4 regions of the Dechloromonas denitrificans genome follow, and region 4 is predicted to be linked to each of the others. Evidence: riboswitches for the same ligand, from Rfam matches in the RefSeq annotation. Region 4 holds a riboswitch; each other region holds the start of a gene.
What was found. Region 4 has a riboswitch for cobalamin ahead of KI614_RS10840 (energy-coupling factor ABC transporter permease). Riboswitches for the same ligand answer to the same signal wherever they lie in the genome.

Region 1: it holds a riboswitch for cobalamin, as region 4 does, so the genes downstream of both, bluB (5,6-dimethylbenzimidazole synthase) here and KI614_RS10840 (energy-coupling factor ABC transporter permease) in region 4, are expected to answer to the same signal.
Region 2: it holds a riboswitch for cobalamin, as region 4 does, so the genes downstream of both, KI614_RS05860 (TonB-dependent receptor) here and KI614_RS10840 (energy-coupling factor ABC transporter permease) in region 4, are expected to answer to the same signal.
Region 3: it holds a riboswitch for cobalamin, as region 4 does, so the genes downstream of both, cbpA (modified peptide precursor CbpA) here and KI614_RS10840 (energy-coupling factor ABC transporter permease) in region 4, are expected to answer to the same signal.

The regions. Positions count from the first base shown of each region.
Region 1 is NZ_CP075187.1:128,335-133,145, reverse strand. Features, by position in the region: gene KI614_RS00630 (response regulator) at 1-310, shown strand, start outside; gene KI614_RS00625 (cobyric acid synthase) at 333-1,796, opposite strand; cobalamin riboswitch at 1,853-2,048, shown strand; gene bluB (5,6-dimethylbenzimidazole synthase) at 2,090-2,845, shown strand; gene cbiB (adenosylcobinamide-phosphate synthase CbiB) at 2,842-3,756, shown strand; gene cobD (threonine-phosphate decarboxylase CobD) at 3,749-4,741, shown strand; gene KI614_RS00605 (cobalamin-binding protein) at 4,738-4,811, shown strand, end outside.
Region 2 is NZ_CP075187.1:1,260,471-1,265,281, reverse strand. Features, by position in the region: gene yidD (membrane protein insertion efficiency factor YidD) at 1-165, shown strand, start outside; gene thrS (threonine--tRNA ligase) at 169-2,094, shown strand; gene KI614_RS05865 (6-pyruvoyl trahydropterin synthase family protein) at 2,088-2,684, shown strand; cobalamin riboswitch at 2,788-3,043, shown strand; gene KI614_RS05860 (TonB-dependent receptor) at 3,063-4,811, shown strand, end outside.
Region 3 is NZ_CP075187.1:430,862-435,672, reverse strand. Features, by position in the region: gene KI614_RS02130 (CHASE domain-containing protein) at 1-717, shown strand, start outside; gene KI614_RS02125 (DUF4870 family protein) at 714-1,118, opposite strand; gene KI614_RS02120 (GNAT family N-acetyltransferase) at 1,122-1,619, opposite strand; gene cbpB (peptide-modifying radical SAM enzyme CbpB) at 1,682-3,055, opposite strand; gene cbpA (modified peptide precursor CbpA) at 3,052-3,219, opposite strand; cobalamin riboswitch at 3,304-3,493, opposite strand; gene ubiD (4-hydroxy-3-polyprenylbenzoate decarboxylase) at 3,525-4,811, opposite strand, start outside.
Region 4 is NZ_CP075187.1:2,283,498-2,288,308, forward strand. Features, by position in the region: gene KI614_RS10835 (IS4 family transposase) at 1-1,012, shown strand, start outside; cobalamin riboswitch at 1,117-1,330, shown strand; gene KI614_RS10840 (energy-coupling factor ABC transporter permease) at 1,454-2,131, shown strand; gene KI614_RS10845 (energy-coupling factor ABC transporter substrate-binding protein) at 2,128-2,478, shown strand; gene cbiQ (cobalt ECF transporter T component CbiQ) at 2,468-3,211, shown strand; gene KI614_RS10855 (energy-coupling factor ABC transporter ATP-binding protein) at 3,211-4,086, shown strand; gene cobM (precorrin-4 C(11)-methyltransferase) at 4,119-4,811, shown strand, end outside.

The sequences.
Region 1 (4,811 bases), 1.3 Mb from region 4:
TTCACTGCTCGCGCTGGCCTCGCCGGATCGCGGCAAGAAACGCTTTGCCGGTCTTCGCCCGGCTTTGCTCGCCACCGAACTCAGCGCCACAGTGCGACTCGATGTGATGCGTGCCGCACTCTCGGTCGGCGATCGTGAGCTGGCCGACCGCCATACCGAAGAACTAATGAGCAGTCCGGATGCCAAAAAGGTGTTCGGCAGCATCCGCAAACATTACGCACTGCACGGCCGGGAAATGGATTTCCGCGAGATCCAGCGCCAGGTCGCGCTCAAGCGGATTCATCACGAAGAGCCCAAGCCGGCCGGCTGAGGCAAAGTCCGGCCAACGTGTCTTAAAGCGGCAGGAAAGTCGCCATTTTTTGCCAGTCGAGCGCCGCTTCCACTGAATCGGCCAAGCGGTCGAGATCGGCTTCGCGCCGGGCGGCAAAATCGACCTGCCCGCTTTCCTGCAAGCCGGCCCAGGCAAGTAGCGCGGTCAACGCCTCGGGATGATCGAAAACGCCGTGGCAATACGTCGCAAAGACCTGGTTGTCGGCTGAAACCGCCCCATCCGTCCGGCCATCGGCCAGTTGCACCGCGACCTGAGCCAGAGCATCGCCGCGCGTCACGCCCAGGTGAATTTCGTAGCCGGTCATGGCCGGATTGCCCGGCAACGCAAGATGGCCGCTGACATTGCGCAACTGTTTCTCGGTTTCCAGCGTCGTTTCCAGATCGAGCGCCGCCAGCCCCGGCGTGCTGCCCGGCTGGCCTTCCAGCCCGAGCGGATCGTGAATCATCCGGCCGAGCATCTGGTAGCCGCCGCACAGGCCGACGACCTTGCCGCCGTAACGCAGGTGTTTCTGGATCGCCGCCGCCCAACCCTGCTGGCGCAGCCAGTCGATGTCGGCACGCACCGCCTTGGAGCCGGGCAGGACGATCAAATCGGCGGCCGGCGGCGTTTCGCCCGGGCCGATCCATTGGAAATCGACTTCCGGGTGCAGGCGCAGCGGATCGAGATCGTTGTGATTCGAAACACGCGGATAAGCTGGCGCGATCACTTTCAAACGGGCCGCTTTTTTACCGTCGACCGCAGCGGTGGCAATCGCATCTTCCGCGTCGAGCATCAGGCCGTGCAAGTAGGGTAATACGCCGAGCACCGGCTTGCCGGTACGCTCTTCAAGCCAGGTCAGGCCGGATTCCAGCAGCGAAATATCGCCGCGAAAACGGTTGATCACGAAACCCTTGACCCGGTTCTGTTCGGACGGCGAGAGCAGTTCCAAGGTCCCGACCAGATGGGCGAAGACGCCGCCACGATCGATGTCGGCGACGATGATCACCGGGCAATCGACCGCTTCGGCAAAGCCCATGTTGGCAATGTCGCGCGCCCGCAGGTTGATTTCGGCCGGCGATCCGGCGCCTTCGACCATCACCGCGTCGTATTGCGCGGTCAACCGCCCCCAGGAGGCCAAAACGGCCTGCATCGCCCGTGGCTTGTATTCCTGGTAGTCGCGCGCATTGAGGTCCATCGCGACTTTGCCGTGAATGATCACCTGCGACTTCTTGTCGGTCGTCGGCTTGAGCAGCACCGGGTTGAAATCAGTATGCGGCAACAGGCCGCAAGCCAGCGCCTGCAGCGCCTGGGCCCGACCGATTTCGCCACCGTCGACGGTGACGGCCGAATTGAGCGCCATGTTCTGCGGCTTGAACGGCGCGACATTGATCCCGCGACGCTTGAGAATCCGGCATAAAGCCGCGACCAGCGTGGATTTACCGGCATCCGACGTGGTCCCCTGGACCATCAGTGAAAAGCAGGACATAGCGACCAAATGTGAAAAAAGTCCGTAATTATGGCACCATCAGCCCCGCCCATTTGTTTGGGCGAGTGTCTCCGGGTGCCGTTCAGCCAACACTGGACGGAGAATCGGGAAGGCGGTGCAAATCCGCCACGTGCCCAACGCTGTAAGGATGACGGGCGATGCATCAGGCCACTGGACGGGAATCCCGACCGGGAAGGCGCATCGCCAGGCTGAATCCAAGTCAGAAGACCGGCCGGGAGGCAAATCACAGGCTGTCAGGCCCGGCAGTCCACATCTTTCCAGAAGGGGAATCCATGGAAAACCAAGCCACACCAATGGCACCCGCCTTTTCCGATGCCGATCGGGCTGCCGTCTATCAAGCCATTTTCAATCGCCGCGACGTGCGTGGTCAGTTTTTGCCGACGCCGGTGCCGGACGATGTCCTGAGTCGCGTATTGATGGCAGCGCACCACGCCCCTTCGGTCGGTTTCATGCAGCCGTGGAACTTCCTGCTCGTGCGCTCCAACGAGGTCAAGCAACGCGTCCATGCCATCTTCGACCAGGCCAACCAGGAAGCGGCCCGAATGTTTCCGGACGGCAAGCGTGAGATCTACAGCAAGCTCAAGCTGCAAGGCATTCTCGAAGCGCCGATCAGCCTGTGCATCACCTGCGACCGGACGCGTACCGGGCCGGTCGTCATCGGTCGCACGCACATCCCGACGATGGATCTCTACAGCAGCGTCTGTGCCGTCCAGAATCTCTGGCTGGCCGCCCGTGCCGAGGGCCTGGGCGTCGGCTGGGTGAGCATTTTCAATGAAGCCGAACTGCAGGACGCGCTCGGCATTCCGCACCATATCGTGCCGATTGCCTACCTGTGCATCGGCTATGTCAGCCATTTCCACGACAAACCCGAACTGGAAAAAGCCGGCTGGCTACCGCGTTTGCCGATCGAGGATCTGGTCTATTTCGAGCAATGGGGAGCCACGGATTCCGGCCAGAACGAGCCGTTGACCGCAGCATTGCGTGAAATGCAGGCCGACATTCAAGGGCCAGGCATTTTCCCGAAATGAACCTCAGCATCGACGCCTTTGCCATGCCGCTGGCCGCCCTCGCCGCTGTCCTGCTCGACCGTGTACTCGGCGAGCCACGGCGCTGGCATCCGCTGGTCGGCTTCGGCAATCTGGCGTCGATGCTGGAAAAGAAACTCAACAATCGACACATCTCCAGCGGCCTGCTCGCCTGGCTACTTGTTGTCGGACCATGGGTTGCACTGGCATTCTGGCTGCGGCCATTCGCGCCCTTTGCCGTCGATGTCGCCCTGCTCTACTTCGCCCTCGGCGCGCAAAGCCTGGCCGAACACGCCGAAGCCGTCGCCCGGCCGTTGCGCGAAGGCCGGCTGGACGAGGCGCGGACGCGGGTCAGCTGGATGGTTTCCCGTGAAACATCGCAACTCGACGAGTCCGGCGTCGCCAAGGCGGGCGTCGAATCGGTGCTTGAAAACGGCAACGACGCGATCTTTGGCACGCTGTTCTGGTTCGCCCTGCTCGGCGGGCCCGGCGCACTGCTCTTCCGGCTGGCCAACACGCTGGATGCGATGTGGGGCTACCGCACCGAACGCTACAACCTGTTCGGGCGCTTTGCGGCACGTTTCGACGATCTGCTCAACTGGCTGCCGGCCCGCCTGACCGCGCTGACCTACGCCCTGCTTGGCCGGACGCGCAATGCGCTGGCTTGCTGGAAAACCCAGGCGCCGGGCTGGGAAAGCCCGAACGCCGGGCCGGTCATGTCAGCCGGTGCCGGCAGCCTCGGCGTGCTGCTCGGCGGCGCGGCGATGTATCACGGCCAGGAAGAAATCCGCCCGCCGCTCGGCACCGGGCCGGCCCCGCTGGCCGCTGATCTTGGCCGGGCGATCACCCTGATCCAACGCAGCCTGTGGCTGTGGCTGGCCGTCTTTTTCATGATTGGAATCCTGCATGCTTGAGCATGGCGGACGCCTGCGCCAAGCCGCAGTCCGATACGACATTCCGCTCGGCGACTGGCTCGACCTGTCGACCGGGATCAACCCGAACTGCTGGCCGGTGCCAGAAATGCCGGCCGATTGCTGGCTCCGCCTGCCGGAAAACGACGATGGCCTGGAAGCGGCCGCCGCCGCCTACTACGGCAACAGCAATCTGCTGCCGGTGGCCGGTTCGCAAGCCGCCATCCAGTTACTGCCGCATTTATTGCCGCGCGCCGTCGTTGCCTGCATCAGCCCGCTGTACGCCGAACATCCGCACGCCTGGCAGCGCGCCGGCCATCGTCTGCGCTTCCTGCAGAACGCCACGCTCCCGCGCGCCCTGGCCACGGCGACACCGTATGTGCTGATGTGCAATCCGAACAATCCGACGGCCGGCCGTCACCCGCGCGATGTCGCGGTCGACGCGGCCATCCAGCTCAAAAAGCGCGGCGGCTGGCTGATTGTCGATGAAGCCTTCATGGACCCGACGCCGGAAGACAGCCTGACCGCACTGGCCGGCACCCCGGAAGCGCCGAACCTGATCGTGCTGCGCTCGATCGGCAAGTTTTTCGGTCTGGCCGGCGCCCGCGTCGGCTTCGTTTTCGCCGCCCCCGACCTGCTCGCCAAGCTGGCCGAACTGATCGGCCCGTGGTCGGTTGCCGGGCCGTCGCGCGTTGCCGCCCGGCTGGCCTTGTCGGATACGGCCTGGCAGGCGAATGCCCGGATCGAACTGCAAGCCGCTGCCGCCCGCCTGCATGCCTTGCTGGCACCGCTGGGCGACGTCAGCAGCACGGCCTTGTTTGCCACGCTGAACGCCGCAGAAACCGGCGAACTGCACGAGTTTCTCGCTCGACGCGGCATTTTGACCCGCCATTTCGACCAGCAGCCGCTGCTTCGCTTCGGCCTGCCGGCCAATGAAGCGGAATGGCAGCGCCTGGCCGCCGCCCTGAACGACTGGAAAGCCGCATGAAAAACCACCTTTTCGCACTGTTGACCGCAGCACTCGCCAGCAATCCGGCCAGTGCTGCCGATCTGGTCTT
Region 2 (4,811 bases), 1.0 Mb from region 4:
TGCTCCCACTACGCCCAGGAAGCACTGCAAGTCCATGGCATGCGCCGTGGCGGCTGGCTGGCCCTGCGCCGTATCGGCCGCTGCCACCCCTGGCATCCCGGCGGGCTCGATCCCGTCCCGCCGGCCAGCACGGGCACCCCCACTGACAACATCAAGAGCCCCTAAAATATGCCCATCATCACGCTGCCCGATGGCAGCCAACGTACTTTTCCGCAAGCAGTCAGCATCGCCGAACTGGCTGCCGACATCGGCCCCGGTCTGGCCAAGGCCGCCCTGGCCGGCCGGGTCGATGGTCGGTTGGTTGACACCGCTTTTGTCCTCGACCGGGATACCAGCCTCAGCCTGATTAGCGCCCGCGACCCGGAAGGTGTGGAAATCCTCCGCCATTCTTGCGCCCATTTGCTGGCCATGGCCGTCAAACAGCTTTATCCGAGCGCCCAGGTCACCATTGGCCCGGTGATCGAGGATGGCTTTTTCTACGACTTCGCTTTCGAGCGCCCTTTCACCCCCGACGATCTGGCTCAGATCGAAGCCCGCATGCAGGCACTCGCCGCCGCCGATCTGCCGCTCAGCCGGCGCGAACTGCCGCGCGACGCAGCCATCGCCCATTTCGAGCAACTCGGCGAGTCCTACAAGGCCGAACTGATCCGCACCATCCCCGAAGGCGAAACCTTGTCGCTGTATGCCCAGGGCGATTTCGAAGACCTCTGTCGTGGCCCGCATGTGCCGAGCACCGGCAAGCTGCAGGCCTTCAAGCTGACCAAGGTGGCCGGCGCCTATTGGCGCGGCGATGCCAAAAACGCCATGCTGCAGCGTATCTACGGCACCTGCTGGCCGGATGCCAAGGCGCTCAAGGGCTATCTGACTCGCCTAGAAGAAGCCGGCAAGCGCGATCACCGCAAGCTCGGTGCCCAGCTTGACCTGTTCCATTTCGACGACTGCGCGCCCGGTTCGGTGTTCTGGCACCCGAAAGGCTGGACCCTGTTCCAGCAACTGATCGGCTACATGCGCACGCAGCAGGAGCGCGCCGATTATGTCGAGGTCAATACGCCCGACGTGATGGACCGCAGCCTGTGGGAAACTTCCGGCCACTGGTTCAACTACCGCGAGGCGATGTTCACGACGACCACCGAGGACGAGCGCGTCTTCGCCCTCAAGCCGATGAACTGCCCGGGCGCCGTTTCCCTCTTTGCTCAGGGGCTGAAAAGCTACCGCGACCTGCCGCTGCGCATGGCCGAATTCGGCAAGGTACATCGCTACGAACCGTCCGGCGCATTGCACGGTCTGCTGCGCGTGCGCCATTTCACCCAGGATGACGCGCACATCTTCTGCACACCGACCCAGATGCAGGACGAATGCGCGAGCACCATCGCCCTGGTCTTCGCCATCTACCGCGATTTCGGCTTCGACGATGTCGCCGTCAAGCTATCCACCCGACCGGCCAACCGCATCGGCAGCGACGACACCTGGGACCAGCTCGAAGGCGCGCTGTCCGGGGCGCTCGACCGGATGGGCATCGAATACCGGATCAATCCCGGCGAAGGCGCCTTCTACGGCCCGAAGCTGGAATTCGTGCTGCGCGACGCCATCGGCCGCGACTGGCAATGCGGCACGCTGCAGGTCGACCTCAACCTGCCCGAGCGCTTCGACATCAGCTACATCAGCGAACAGGGCGAACGCGAACGTCCCGTCATGTTGCACCGGGCGCTGTTCGGTTCACTGGAGCGCTTCACCGGCATCCTGATTGAGCATTACAGCGGCCTCTTTCCGCTCTGGCTGGCACCGCAGCAAGCCGTCGTGCTGAATATCAGCGAAGGGCAGGCCGACTATGCGCAAAGCGTGCTGAAAGTCTTGAAAAAGGCCGGGCTACGTGCCGCGATCGATCTGCGCAACGAAAAGATCGGCTACAAGATCCGTGAATACACACTGCAGAAAATGCCTTACCTGCTCGTCGTCGGCGACAAGGAAAAAGCCGAGGGTCGCGTCGCACTGCGCACGCGGGCCGGCGAAGACCTTGGCAGCTTGCCGCTGGCCGAAGTCATCGCCCGGCTGCGGCAGGAAGCGCAGCCGCCCGGCAGCGAGGCAGCATGCTGATCCGCAAACTGTTCAAGTTCGAGAACGCCCACATCGTGCGCGGCTGCAGCACGCGGCGTTGCTCGCATTCGATCCACGGCCACTCGTACAAAGTCGAACTACTGCTCGAAGCCCACGCGCTCGACCACGGCCAAATGGTCTACGACTTCGGCCTGCTGAAACACGGCCCGCGCACGCTGATCGATGCCTTCGACCACGCCGTCGCCCTCTGGTCGGGCGACGACCCGGACTACATCGCCGCCTGCCAGCGCTTTTCCGAGCGCTGGATTCTCATTCCCGTCTCGCCCAGTGCGGAGCAATTCTCACGGCTGTTCTTCTTGCTGATCGACCGCTTGCTGGACATGACCGAGAAGACCAACGGCGAGGCCGACGTGCGCCTGCACTCGGTCATCGTCCATGAAACCGAAACCGGCTACGCCCAGTGTTTTCGCGAAGATGCGGTCAACCCGAAAATGGGCCTGATTCTGCCAGGCGATATCGTATTTTCACCCGCCATACAGCAGGACTGGGCCGATGCTGCAGTGCGGAGTTTGCTGGAGCAGGCGCTTGATCAATCCGGTATCGACAAGCAGGTACAAATTGCCTCCTAGTCTGGTGACACGTATTATTCGTCCGTCCCGATACGTCTTTATTGATGCATCGGCACAAAAAACTGTCGACTCAGGCAATGACACAGCCCGACTGTTTTCAAAGGTGTCACCCCTTGCATCAGGTGCCTGTTTCGGTAACGAAACGGGTGAAACGGGAACGAGGTGCGCGATCAGCGATGATCGCAATGCCTCGGCTGCCCCCGCAACGGTAAGCCAGTGCGGCTACATCATGGTGAATCAACGATTCACCGGCCACTGCGCCATGACGTGGCGTCCAACCGGACGCGTGCGGATGGCGTGGGAAGGCGATGTAGCAAACCTGGCGAGCCCGGAGACCGGCCTGCTGCATTCCTGCTGTACGAGAAATCGGCACAGCGTATGCAATGGATCGTCTGCGGGGTTGCGGATGGTGACAGCGATGCGTCGACCATGGGTCGGTGCCGGTCATCTTTGCGCGTGCAGACGGTCAAGTTTAAGGATTTGACCATGCAAAGATATCTCCCTCGGGCAACAAATGCCTGTTTTCAACCGCGCAAATTGACGGCTACGGTGCTTGGTGCCATTGCTTTGTTGGCACCATCTGGCGTATTCGCAGATGATTCTGGGTCAGCACGTGCCAAGCAGGCAGCCTCCAACGTGGCCCCAGCCGAGCGTACTGCCGAGCTACCCACAGTGACGGTGAGTGCTGGCCAGAGCGAAATCAAGCGCATCTCCGCCGACACGTTGGATACCCGTTCTCTCGCCAACGTGCAGTCTGTTTTGCAGGACGTTCCGGGTGTCTCCTATTCACGTTCCGGCGGGCTAGGTGGCCAGATCGTGATGCGCGGGTTCAATTCAAATACGCCGCGCACCTTGCTGCTGGTTGATGGTGAGCGCTTTCGCGGGCGCAATACACTCGAATTCAACCTGATCGACCCCAACCAGATCGAGCGAATAGAGGTGTTACGCGGCCCAGGGTCAGCTTTCTACGGGCCGGATGCGATGGTTGGCGTAATTAACGTCATCACTCGCCGGGCCAAGGGTGATGTCAACGGCCCGCTTACGTTTACCCCTTTGCTCCGGGCGCTGGAGTACAACAGCGCCAGCGACATGAAATCGGTCCGGCTCGAAGGGCAGGCCATGGGCAATGGCCTGGATGCGCTGGTAGGCGTGAGCTACCGGACGGCAGGGAATTTTTCGTCGCCGGAAGGTACTGTTCCCAATAGCGATTTCACCGTTGGCCAGTTTGATTTGCGCGCCGGTTATCAACTTCAGCCCGGGCACCGCCTTGAATTGACGCTCAAGGCGGCCGATACGGAGAGCGGTCGAGCCGGCGGGATTGGCGGTGCACCTGGTTCGCCGCTGGTCGTCCAACGCGAAGACCCACTGCGTGAGCGCTATGCCCGCCTGGCTTATTCAGGTCGCCAGGAAGACTGGGGCGTGGAGCAACTCAACGCAAGCCTGTACGTGCGCAGCCTGTATTCGCGGCTGACGACGGAGAACCGCACGCAAAAAAACAAGCTGACGGTTTCCGAGAACATCGTCGACGGCCCCATCGTGTATGGCGGAAAACTCTCGGCACTGATGCCTCTTGGCCCGCATATGCTGACTTTCGGTACGGATTTTTTCCATGAAATGCGGAAAGGAGCTCAGTCCGGTTCGGAAGTCACAACGCTGAGCACGGGCAAGACAGTCATTACGCCCATCAGCCAGAACTCGCCGGATGCCGAACAGACCAATGTCGGGCTGTTCGCCCAACTCGATTATGTCTTCTCGGATGCGTGGTCGGCAAAGCTGGGGGGGCGAGCGGATTACGTAAAAAGCCGAACTGAAACCAGCCCCATCATTTCGCCGACACTGCAATCCGCTTATGAGCGCAACCGCGAGCGGACAGATCAGCCGCTGACCGGGGAGGTCAGCCTGGCCTACCACTGGAACGACAATCTCACGCTATGGAGCGGAGTCGGCACCTCGTTCCGCGTGCCATCGACTATCGAGAGCTTTGGTTCCAGTCGCCAGGGCACTGGCTACAACGTACCGAACCCCGAGTTGCGGCCCGAAGAGGGCAAGACGCTGGAAATAGGTACCCGCTACAGCGGGGCGGGCAAACGCCTGGACATCACCCTTTTCGATAGCCGTTACACCGAT
Region 3 (4,811 bases), 1.6 Mb from region 4:
TTGCGCACACCGATGCACGCCATCCTGTCGTTCGGCGGGCTGGGCCTGCAAAAATCCGTAGGGGATTCGGCGCCACTGCCGAAACTGAATGCCTATTTCGAGCACATCGTCGGCAGTGCATCGCGGCTGATGGTGCTGATCAACGACCTGCTCGATCTATCCAAGCTCGAGGCGGGCAAAATGTCCTTCAACATGCAACGGACAACACTCGAACAGATCATTCGCGATGCTGTGCGCGACATCGAAGTCCTGCGCCAGACAAAAGACATCGAACTCACCATTCACCCCTTGCCCGAAGGGCTTGCGCTGGTTTGCGACGCCTTCAAGCTCGGCCAGGTCCTGCGCAACATCCTGAGCAATGCCGTCAAGTTCTCGTCGGCCGGCAGCATGATCGAATTAACGGCGAAACCGGGCGAGCTTCCTGGCAAAGACCCGGGCGATCCGCCCGTAGCCGGCTTGACGATCGAAATCAGCGATCAAGGGATCGGCATACCACCGGAAGAACTGGAAGCCGTTTTCGATGAGTTCATCCAAAGCAGCAAGACTCGCACGGGCGCCGGCGGTACCGGCCTCGGCCTGGCAATTTGCCGGCAGATTCTCCATGCCCACGGCGGCAATATTTGCGCCTTGAACCAAGCCGAGGGCGGCACCAGAATTCGCTTCACGCTACCACTGGAACAAACCGGCCAGCCGGCTGCTGCGGTCGACCCGGTCTAGCCTAGCGAACGCTCGCCAAACAGGGCAACCCAGCCACGAATAACGCGATAGCCGACCCACAGACCCAGCACGGCAATCAGGATCCAGGCGAGCGGAATACCGATAATCGTCACGATCAACAGGCCATAGACCACCAGCCAGAGCAGCGTGAACCAGAAGGTTCGGATCTGCCACAGGAAATGGCTTTCCAGCCATGTACCACGCACCTCGCCACGTTTCAGGTAGTTGAGGAAGACGGCACAGAGCGAAGGCAAGCCAAAGACGAAACCGCCGGCCACCGTTGCCGCCGAGGTGATGCCGACAAAAACGGCGATGGCGTGCAAACCATAGATGAAGTGGGTTAATTGGACGAGCGAGGCGCGCACGCCATTCACTTCAACGACGGCAACGGGTTCCGACATGACTCAAACCTCCTGAAGATATTTCTGCATAAGCAAGGCCTGGCCCGCAGCCGGGTCCAGCACATAGGGCGCGAAACCGGCGCGCTCATACGACCGCATGGCCGGGCGATTATTCGCAAGAATTTCCAGCGTCAGCTTGCAGCAGCCAAGTTGCCGAGCCTGCATTTCGGCCCATTGTAGCAGCGCCTGGCCGATGCCCTGGCCACGCAGATCAGCATGGACGACGAGATCGTGAATATTGAGCAGCGGCTTGGCAGAAAAGGTGGAAAAGCCGGTAAAGCAGTTGATCAGGCCAACCGGTTTTTTGCCCAAAAACGCCAGTGCACCGTGGAAAGTCGGCAAGTTTTTCAGTTGTTCGACCAGATGCGTCCTGGCGTAATCGGCAAGCCCCTCGCCGCCGCCCATCGGGTCACGGGCGTAGTGTTCGAGCAAGTCGATGAAGGCTAGAGCATGCTGCGGCGAGGTCAGATCGGTCGGATAAATGGCAAGCGGGGAAGTCATCGACAGCAGCACCAGCGAAAAAGGGAGAGTACGCCATCTTAAAGCGCCCTCCCCCTTCGGACTCAACTCAGCGCAAAAACGGTTTCCGTCCCCTCGTCCCAGCCGTCCCACAGATAGTCATCGGCCTTGCCGTCGGCGATCAGGCGCAGGGCGTAATTGACCTGCTCCTTGTAGAAATCGCAGAAGGCACCGATCTTGTCCATGCCGCCGTTCATCTCGACCGCTTCAGCCGGGCACGGCGAGCCGCAGAAGTGGCGGATCGCGCAGTCGCCGCACGGGCTGAACCGGTCGACGTCACGCGTCGTCACCTCCTTGAAGGCAGCCGAAGCTAGCGCCGCCTCGACGCCGCCGGTCAGCAGGCTGCCGCCGTTGAAGCGCGGCAGGCCGATGAACTCGCTGCACGGGTAGAGGCTGCCGTCGGCGGCCAGCGCGAAGAAGGCACGGCCGCCGCCGCAGGGCGAGATGTCGCACATCAGCCGACGCGCCGTCGGGGCCAGAATGCCGATCAGGATATTGGCGAAATTGGCCACCATCAGCTTGCGCCCGGTTTCCTGGTAGAGCTCATAGGTCCGGTCCATCGCGGCGAAGAAGGCTTTGGCCATGTCGCCGTCGGCCGGCTTGACCCCACGGGCACCGGGCAAGGTGCAGCGCAGGGTGTTGAGCATGCAGGTCGGCACTTCATAGGCATGGAACAGTTCGACCATGCGCGTCAGGTAGGGCAGGTTTTCGGTCGTGCAGGTCGTGATGACGCTCCACGAGCCGTAGCCGCGCAGCTTCTCCATCGCCCGCAGCACCTTGGCGTGCACGCTCTTGCCGCCCCAGGTCCGCCGGGTGGCGTCGGTAATGTCCGCCACCGGACCATCCAGCGACAGGCCGATGCTGACATTGCGCGAGGTCAGGAAGTCGAGCGCCTTGTCGTCGAGCAAGGTGCCGTTGGTCTGCAGACCGAAGACGAAATCGTCGGCGAAGGCATCAATGGCTTCGAAGACGGCCGGCGCGTTCATCAGCGGCTCGGCGCCGTGGAAAATGGCCCGTGGCTTGCGGTCGGGCGGCATCACCGAACGGAAGTAGTCGCGCAGCTTGCCGAGCGAGGCGAGCAGCGTCTCGACCGGCATGTGGCTGCCGCCGCTGCGCTGGGTATCGGGCAGGTAGCAGTAGGTGCAGTTGAGATTGCAGCGCTCGGTCGGGTTCAAATAAACGCCGGAAGGTTTGAGGCCGAAGCGCAAGGCATGCAGCTCCTGCGCGAACTGTTCGGCCTTGGCGCCGTAGGCGGCAAGCAGCGCCGGATCGCGGCCGGCTTCGTGGGCCCGGGTCTTGTCGACCAGCGCCCAGAAGGCGGTTTGCGGATCGGTCACCGCAGCATAGACCGGGTGGCCGATATCGACCGGCTGGAAAAGCGTGCCGCGGGCGGCACGCTCGGTGAGCACTGCGTTCATTTGGCCGCCTTCCGGTCCATCAGCACATAGTGCGACAGGCCGATACCGTCCGGATTGCAGCTCTTGCGGATGGCGATGGTCGGGGCGACAGGCTGCGCTTGCTGCGCAGTGGCCGGCTGGGTTTCAACGGCGTTGGACGCGACTTGAGAGACGATCTGGGACATTTTCCACTCCTCGGGAAGACAAAAACAAAAAGGGCCCCGGCTGACCACACGTTTTTCGCATGCGGTCAGCCGGAGCCCTTGCCTTGGCTCCAGTCAGGAATCGAATCGTCTTCTGGCTTCCGGATCAGCCGAAGCGCTGCGCCTTCCCGGCGAGGTAAGCCTCGCAAGTGGCTGGTCTGGCGACCATGCAGTCTTCGTCCCCGGTTACAGCGGCGGGCCCGCCACGGATTTGCACCGTGTTCCGTATTTCGATTCCAACAGGAGCGCGGATTCTCTCAAGGCGGTGCGCTGTGGGTCAATCCATCCTAAAGGCCTAGTTCCTGCCACATTGAATCGACTCGCTTCTTGACGCCGTCGTCCATGACAATCGGCCGCCCCCATTCGCGCGTCGTTTCACCCGGCCACTTGTTGGTGGCATCCAGGCCCATCTTGGAGCCGAGGCCGGCCACCGGCGATGCGAAGTCGAGGTAGTCGATCGGCGTGTTGTCGACCAGCGTCGTGTCGCGCGTCGCGTCCATGCGCGTCGTCATCGCCCAGATCACTTCCTTCCAGTCGCGGATGTCGATGTCGTCATCCACCACGATGATCGTCTTGGTGTACATGAACTGGCGCAGGAAGGACCAGATGCCGAACATGATGCGCTTGGCGTGGCCGGGGTAAGCCTTCTTGATGCTGACGATGGCCATCCGGTACGAGCAGCCTTCCGGCGGCAGGTAGAAATCGACGATTTCCGGGTACTGCTTCTGGAGCAGGGGCACGAACACTTCGTTCAGCGCAACGCCGAGCACGGCCGGCTCGTCGGGCGGCTTGCCGGTGTAGGTGCTGTGGTAGATCGGCTTTTTGCGCATCGTGATGCGGTCGACCGTAAAGACCGGGAATTCGGCCTGCTCATTGTAGTAACCGGTGTGGTCGCCATACGGCCCTTCGAGCGCCATTTCATCGGGATGAATCACGCCCTCCAGCACGATTTCGGCCGAGGCCGGCACCTGCAGAGCCGAGCCGATGCATTTGACCAGTTCGGTCTTGCCGCCGCGCAGCAGGCCGGCGAACTGGTATTCCGACAGCGAATCCGGCACCGGCGTTACCGCGCCAAGAATGGTCGCCGGATCGCAGCCGAGCACGACGGCGACCGGGAAAGGCTGGCCGGGATTGGCCAGCTGGTGCTCGCGAAAATCGAGTGCGCCGCCGCGATGCGCCAGCCAGCGCATGATCACCTTGTTCGGGCCGAGCACCTGCTGGCGGTAGATGCCGAGATTCTGCCGGTTCTTGTGCGGCCCCTTGGTGACGACCAGGCCCCAGGTGATCAGCGGTGCGATGTCACCCGGCCAGCAATGCTGGATCGGCAGGCGCGCCAGATCGACATCCTTGCCTTCCCAGACGATTTCCTGGCACGGCGCGGTCGACACCGTTTTCGGTGCCATATTCAAAACCTGCTTGAGGATGGGCAGCTTGTCCCAGGCATCCTTGAGGCCTTTCGGCGGCTCCGGCTCCTTCAGGTAGGCGAGCAGCTTGCCGACCTCGCGCAAGGCCTGCACCGACTCCTCGCCCATGCCGAGCGCAACGCGTTTGGGCGTGCCGAACAGGTTGGCGAG
Region 4 (4,811 bases):
GCAATGGTTGTTCGAGCAAACGGCCCAAGCCTGGTGCGCACAGGAGAAGGTCGCGAATCAGTGGAAGGGACTTTCGCTATGGGCGGTCGATGGCACCACCTTTCGGGTGCCGGACAGCCCCGAGAACCGCGAATTCTTTGGTGCCCAACGCTACGCCAGCGGCAAAGTGGCCTCCTATCCTCAGGTGCGTGCCGTCAGCCTGACGGCACTGCCCACCCATCTGGTCTCGGCCATCGAGTTTGGCCAATACGGCCAGAACGAAATGCTTTACGCCAAGGCGCTGATCGGTCGGATCGAGGACCATTCCCTGACCGTCTTCGACAAGGGCTTTGTTTCTGCGGAAATATTGTTGGGCTTGAGTGCTGCGGGCACCGAGCGGCATTACCTGATCCCCGCCAAGTCCAACACGCAATACGAAGTCCTGTCGGGAACGCCCGAGGATTGTCGGGTTCGTTTGCGTATATCTCCTCAAGCGCGCGTCAAGGCCCCTGATCTGCCCGAGGCCTGGGAGGCCCGTGCCATTCGAGTCGAGTCGGCCAATGGTCAAAGCCGGGTACTGCTGACCTCATTGTTCGATCGCCGCCGCTTCAAAGCGCAGGATCTGGCGGACTGCTATCGCCGGCGCTGGGAAATTGAAACCAGCTACCGCGAGCTCAAGCAATCGATGCTGGGCGAAGCGCTGACCTTGCGCTCGCGTTTGCCCGAAGGGGTCAATCAGGAAATCTGGGGGGCCTTAATTGCCTACAACCTGATCAGACTTGAAATCGCCAAGGCGGCCACTGAAGCGCGCGTCGCTCCGACCGATCTGAGCTTCCTGCGCGCACTGCACATCATCCAGCACGAACTGATCTGGGCGGCGGGAATGAGTCCGGGGAAACTGCCGTCCCATCTGGCGCGCCTGCGTTTGCAGTTGCAGATGGCTATCGTGGAAAAACGACGGGGGCGAAAATGCCCCCGTGTCGTCAAAGCCAGACCGGCTCGTTACGCCGTTCGTCACCTAAAAGAGCCTTAACTGAACTGCATTACGGATCAAACCGTGGCTTTTTTATTGCCTGTAAATCGCCCGCCACCCGCAGAGCGGCAAAATTGCGCTATGCAATTGCAATCAGATCAGCCTATACTCGCGCCGTTTTAGGTGCCTTGCTCCACAGTCGTGGGGCGGGTGAAACGGGAAGCCGGTGACGTTCGAGCCAACAGCTCAACCATTCCGGCGCAGCCCCCGCTGCTGTAAGCCTGACGAATTTGCCCTACGCCACTGTGTTCGCACGGGAAGGTTGGCAAACTAGATTGAAGGCGAGCCAGAAGACCGGCCTAAATCAACTGCTGTACCAATCCCCGGGGTGATGGGAAAGGTTCTGTTGATTTGCGCAGGCATTGGCCGGCGATATTTCTTCCGATCTGTACTTCTCCCCGCATTGTTGCTGTTTGCCATTTCTCGCTGTGGGAGAGAAGAATGCACATCATGGAGGGCTTTTTGCCTTTCGAGCACGCCATTGGCTGGAGCCTGGCGTCTGCACCGTTTATTGGCTGGGGCCTGCTGGCGCTTGGCAAGCGTATTCGCGACAAGCCGGAACAGCGCATGCTGATCGGGGTGGCCGCTGCCTTCGCCTTCGTGTTGTCGGCCCTGAAACTCCCCTCGCTTTCAGGCAGCAGCTCGCACCCGACAGGTACGGGACTGGGCGCGCTGCTTTTCGGCCCCGTCGCGATGGCCCCGATTGGTACGGTTGTCCTGCTGTTTCAGGCGTTGCTACTGGCCCATGGCGGTTTGACTACGCTTGGCGCCAATGTCTTTTCGATGGCAATCGTTGGCCCCTTGGTGGCCAGCATGACCTTTCGCACGATGCGCGGGCTGCATTGCTCGTTCTCTATCAGCGTATTTTGTGCTGCGGCCCTGGCCGATTTATTCACGTATCTGACCACTTCCGTCCAGCTGGCACTGGCATTCCCCGACTCAGTCAGCGGTTTTAGCGGCGCCCTGCTCAAATTTTCCAGCATCTTTGCCATTACCCAGATACCGCTGGCGATCAGCGAAGGGCTGCTCAGCGTCGTGATTTTCAACGCCCTGGCACGCTTCAATCCGCAAGAGTTGCGCGACATGGCTGTTTTGCCCGCAAAGCGGAGCGGCGCATGAAGCGACATCAGAATGCACTGCTTTTGCTGGTCGTTGTCTTGCTCGCAGCCTTGCCGCTCTGGCTGGTCAAAGCGCCGATACCGGCCGACGCAAGCCAGCCGTCAGGCATTTTCACGGGGACGGATGACAAGGCCAGAGTCTTGATCAGCCAGATATCGCCGGATTACAAGCCCTGGTTTACGCCGCTGCTGCAACCCGCCAGCAGCGAAATCGCGTCACTGCTGTTTGCTTTGCAGGCAGCACTGGGCGCCGGCTTCATCGGTTACTACCTGGGAGTCTCGCTCAGCCGCGAAAAGCAGCAGCGAATCGATCAGCAAAAATCCGTGGAGCAACCCGATGCTGATTGACCAAATGGCAGCGAACAATCGCTGGCGCCACGTCTCGCCGGCCGCAAAAAGCATTTTTTCGATTGGCGGCCTGATCGCGGTTTTTGCCGTTCGGCAGCCGTTGACCGCAGCAGGCATCACCCTGCTCCTGATCGCCACCAGCCTGCTCGGCCCCGGCGTTGGCTGGCGCTCGTATGTGCGTGTGGCCGTCCCAGCTGCGCTGTTCCTGATCCCTGGTTGCCTGTCGCTGGCGTTCTCGTTCGAAACGAACCCTGCCAGCAGCCTGCCGCATATCGTCCTGATACCTGAATCCAGCGGGCCAATCATCGCGCTCGGCAATCGTTCGCTGGGGGCATTGGCCGCACTGCTGTTCCTTGTTTCCAGCACGCCACTCAACGATTTGCTGGGTCTGCTGCAACGCCTCAAGGCTCCGCCCCTGCTGCTCGACATCATGCTGCTCTGCCACCGCATGCTGTTCGTTTTTTCCGACGCATGCCAGAGCACGCACACAGCCCAGGCCGCGCGCCTCGGTTATGCCACCCCGGGAACCTCGCTGCGCTCGCTTGGCGAACTGGCTGCCAGCCTGAGCCTGCAAATCTGGCAACGCGCCCACGATCTTCACCTTGCCGCACAGGCACGCAACAACGATGGGCCGCTGCGATTTATCGAGAAATCTTACGCCAACACCCGGCGCGACTGCCTGGTCGCCGTGCTGGCCAGCAGCCTGCTGATACTGATGGCGATCGCCTTGTGATGCCCGAACAAAACGACATCCTGCTCGAACTAGCCCAGGTCACCTATCGCTACCCGGATGGCAGCCGCGGCCTGGCGCAGTGCTCGCTGCGTATCCGGCGTGGCACACGCAACGTCCTGATCGGCGCCAATGGCGCCGGCAAGACGACCCTCTTCCAGCACGCCAACGGTTTGCTCAAACCGTCCTCCGGCGTCGTTCACTATGCCGGGAAGCCGGTCGAGTACAACCGCAGTGGCTTGCGCCACCTGCGCAGCCGGGTCGGGCTGGTATTCCAGGACCCGGACCGGCAACTATTCTCGTCCAGCGTTGCAGACGATGTTTCATTCGGCCCGCTCAACCTCGGCCTCAAGCTTGATGTCGTCGAACGGCGAGTCGCCGCCGCACTGGCCTTGGTCGACCTGACCGAGCTGGCCGACAAAGCAGTACACAACCTCAGTTTCGGCCAGAAAAAGCGGGTCTGCATTGCCGGGGTTCTGGCCATGCAGCCCGAGTTGCTGATTCTCGACGAACCCATGGCCGGCCTCGATGCTGCCATGCAGAAAGAACTCGAAAAGACACTCGACAGCCTGCAGCAAAGCGGCATCACGCTGTTGCTGGCGACGCACGACATCGATTTCGCTTACCGCTGGGCCGAACACATCCATGTGATGGCCGACGGTCGCTGCATGGCATCGCTCGCCGCAAGCGAACTCGCCAGCCAGGCAGAGATGCTGGCGGCAGCCGGCCTGCCACTCCCTGAAACCATCGTGTTGCATCGAAGCCTGGTCGAACGCGGCATCCTGCCGAGCCAACCGCGCCCCCGCTGCACCACCAGCCTGCTGGCCTTGCTGGCAGCCACTGACTCCACCAAGGAGAATTTATGCAAAACAAGCTGATTTTCGCGGTCGACCGCGCCGGGAGCCAATAAATGCCCGGAAAAATCTGGTTCATCGGCGCCGGCCCCGGCGACCCCGACCTGATCACGGTCAAAGGCCGCAAGCTGCTCGAACAGTCAGGAGCCGTGCTCTTTGCCGGTTCACTGGTCGATCAGGCGGCAACCTTGTTTACCCCCGAAGGCTGCGACATCCGCGACTCCAAGGACATGACGCTGGAGGAAATGACCGACTGGCTGATCTGCGCTGCTGAAAAGCACCAGACGGTGATCCGCCTGCAGACCGGCGACCCCGGCCTGTACGGTGCATTGATCGAAATGACCCGCCCACTGACCGCCGCCGGCATCGAGTGGGCCGTCGTTCCCGGCGTATCCTCGGCGATGGCTTCGATGGCTGCGGCCGGCGAAACACTGACCCTGCCCGAAGTGACGCAAACGGTGATCCTGACCCGCGTTGCCGGCCGCACGCCGATGCCGCCGGGCGAAGATCTCGAATCCCTCGCCGCACACAAATCGACTCTGTGCATCTACCTGTCGATCACGCTGCTGCACAAGGTTCAGGAAGCATTGCTCGCCGCCGGCTGGCCGGAAGATGCGCCGATTCTCGTCGTCCAGAAAGCCAGTTGGCCGGATGAGGAAAAGATCGTGCGCGGCACGATCAAGGACATCAAACGCAAGTGCCAGGACGAGAAGATCGCCAGCCAGGCAATGATCGTCGCCAGCCCGACC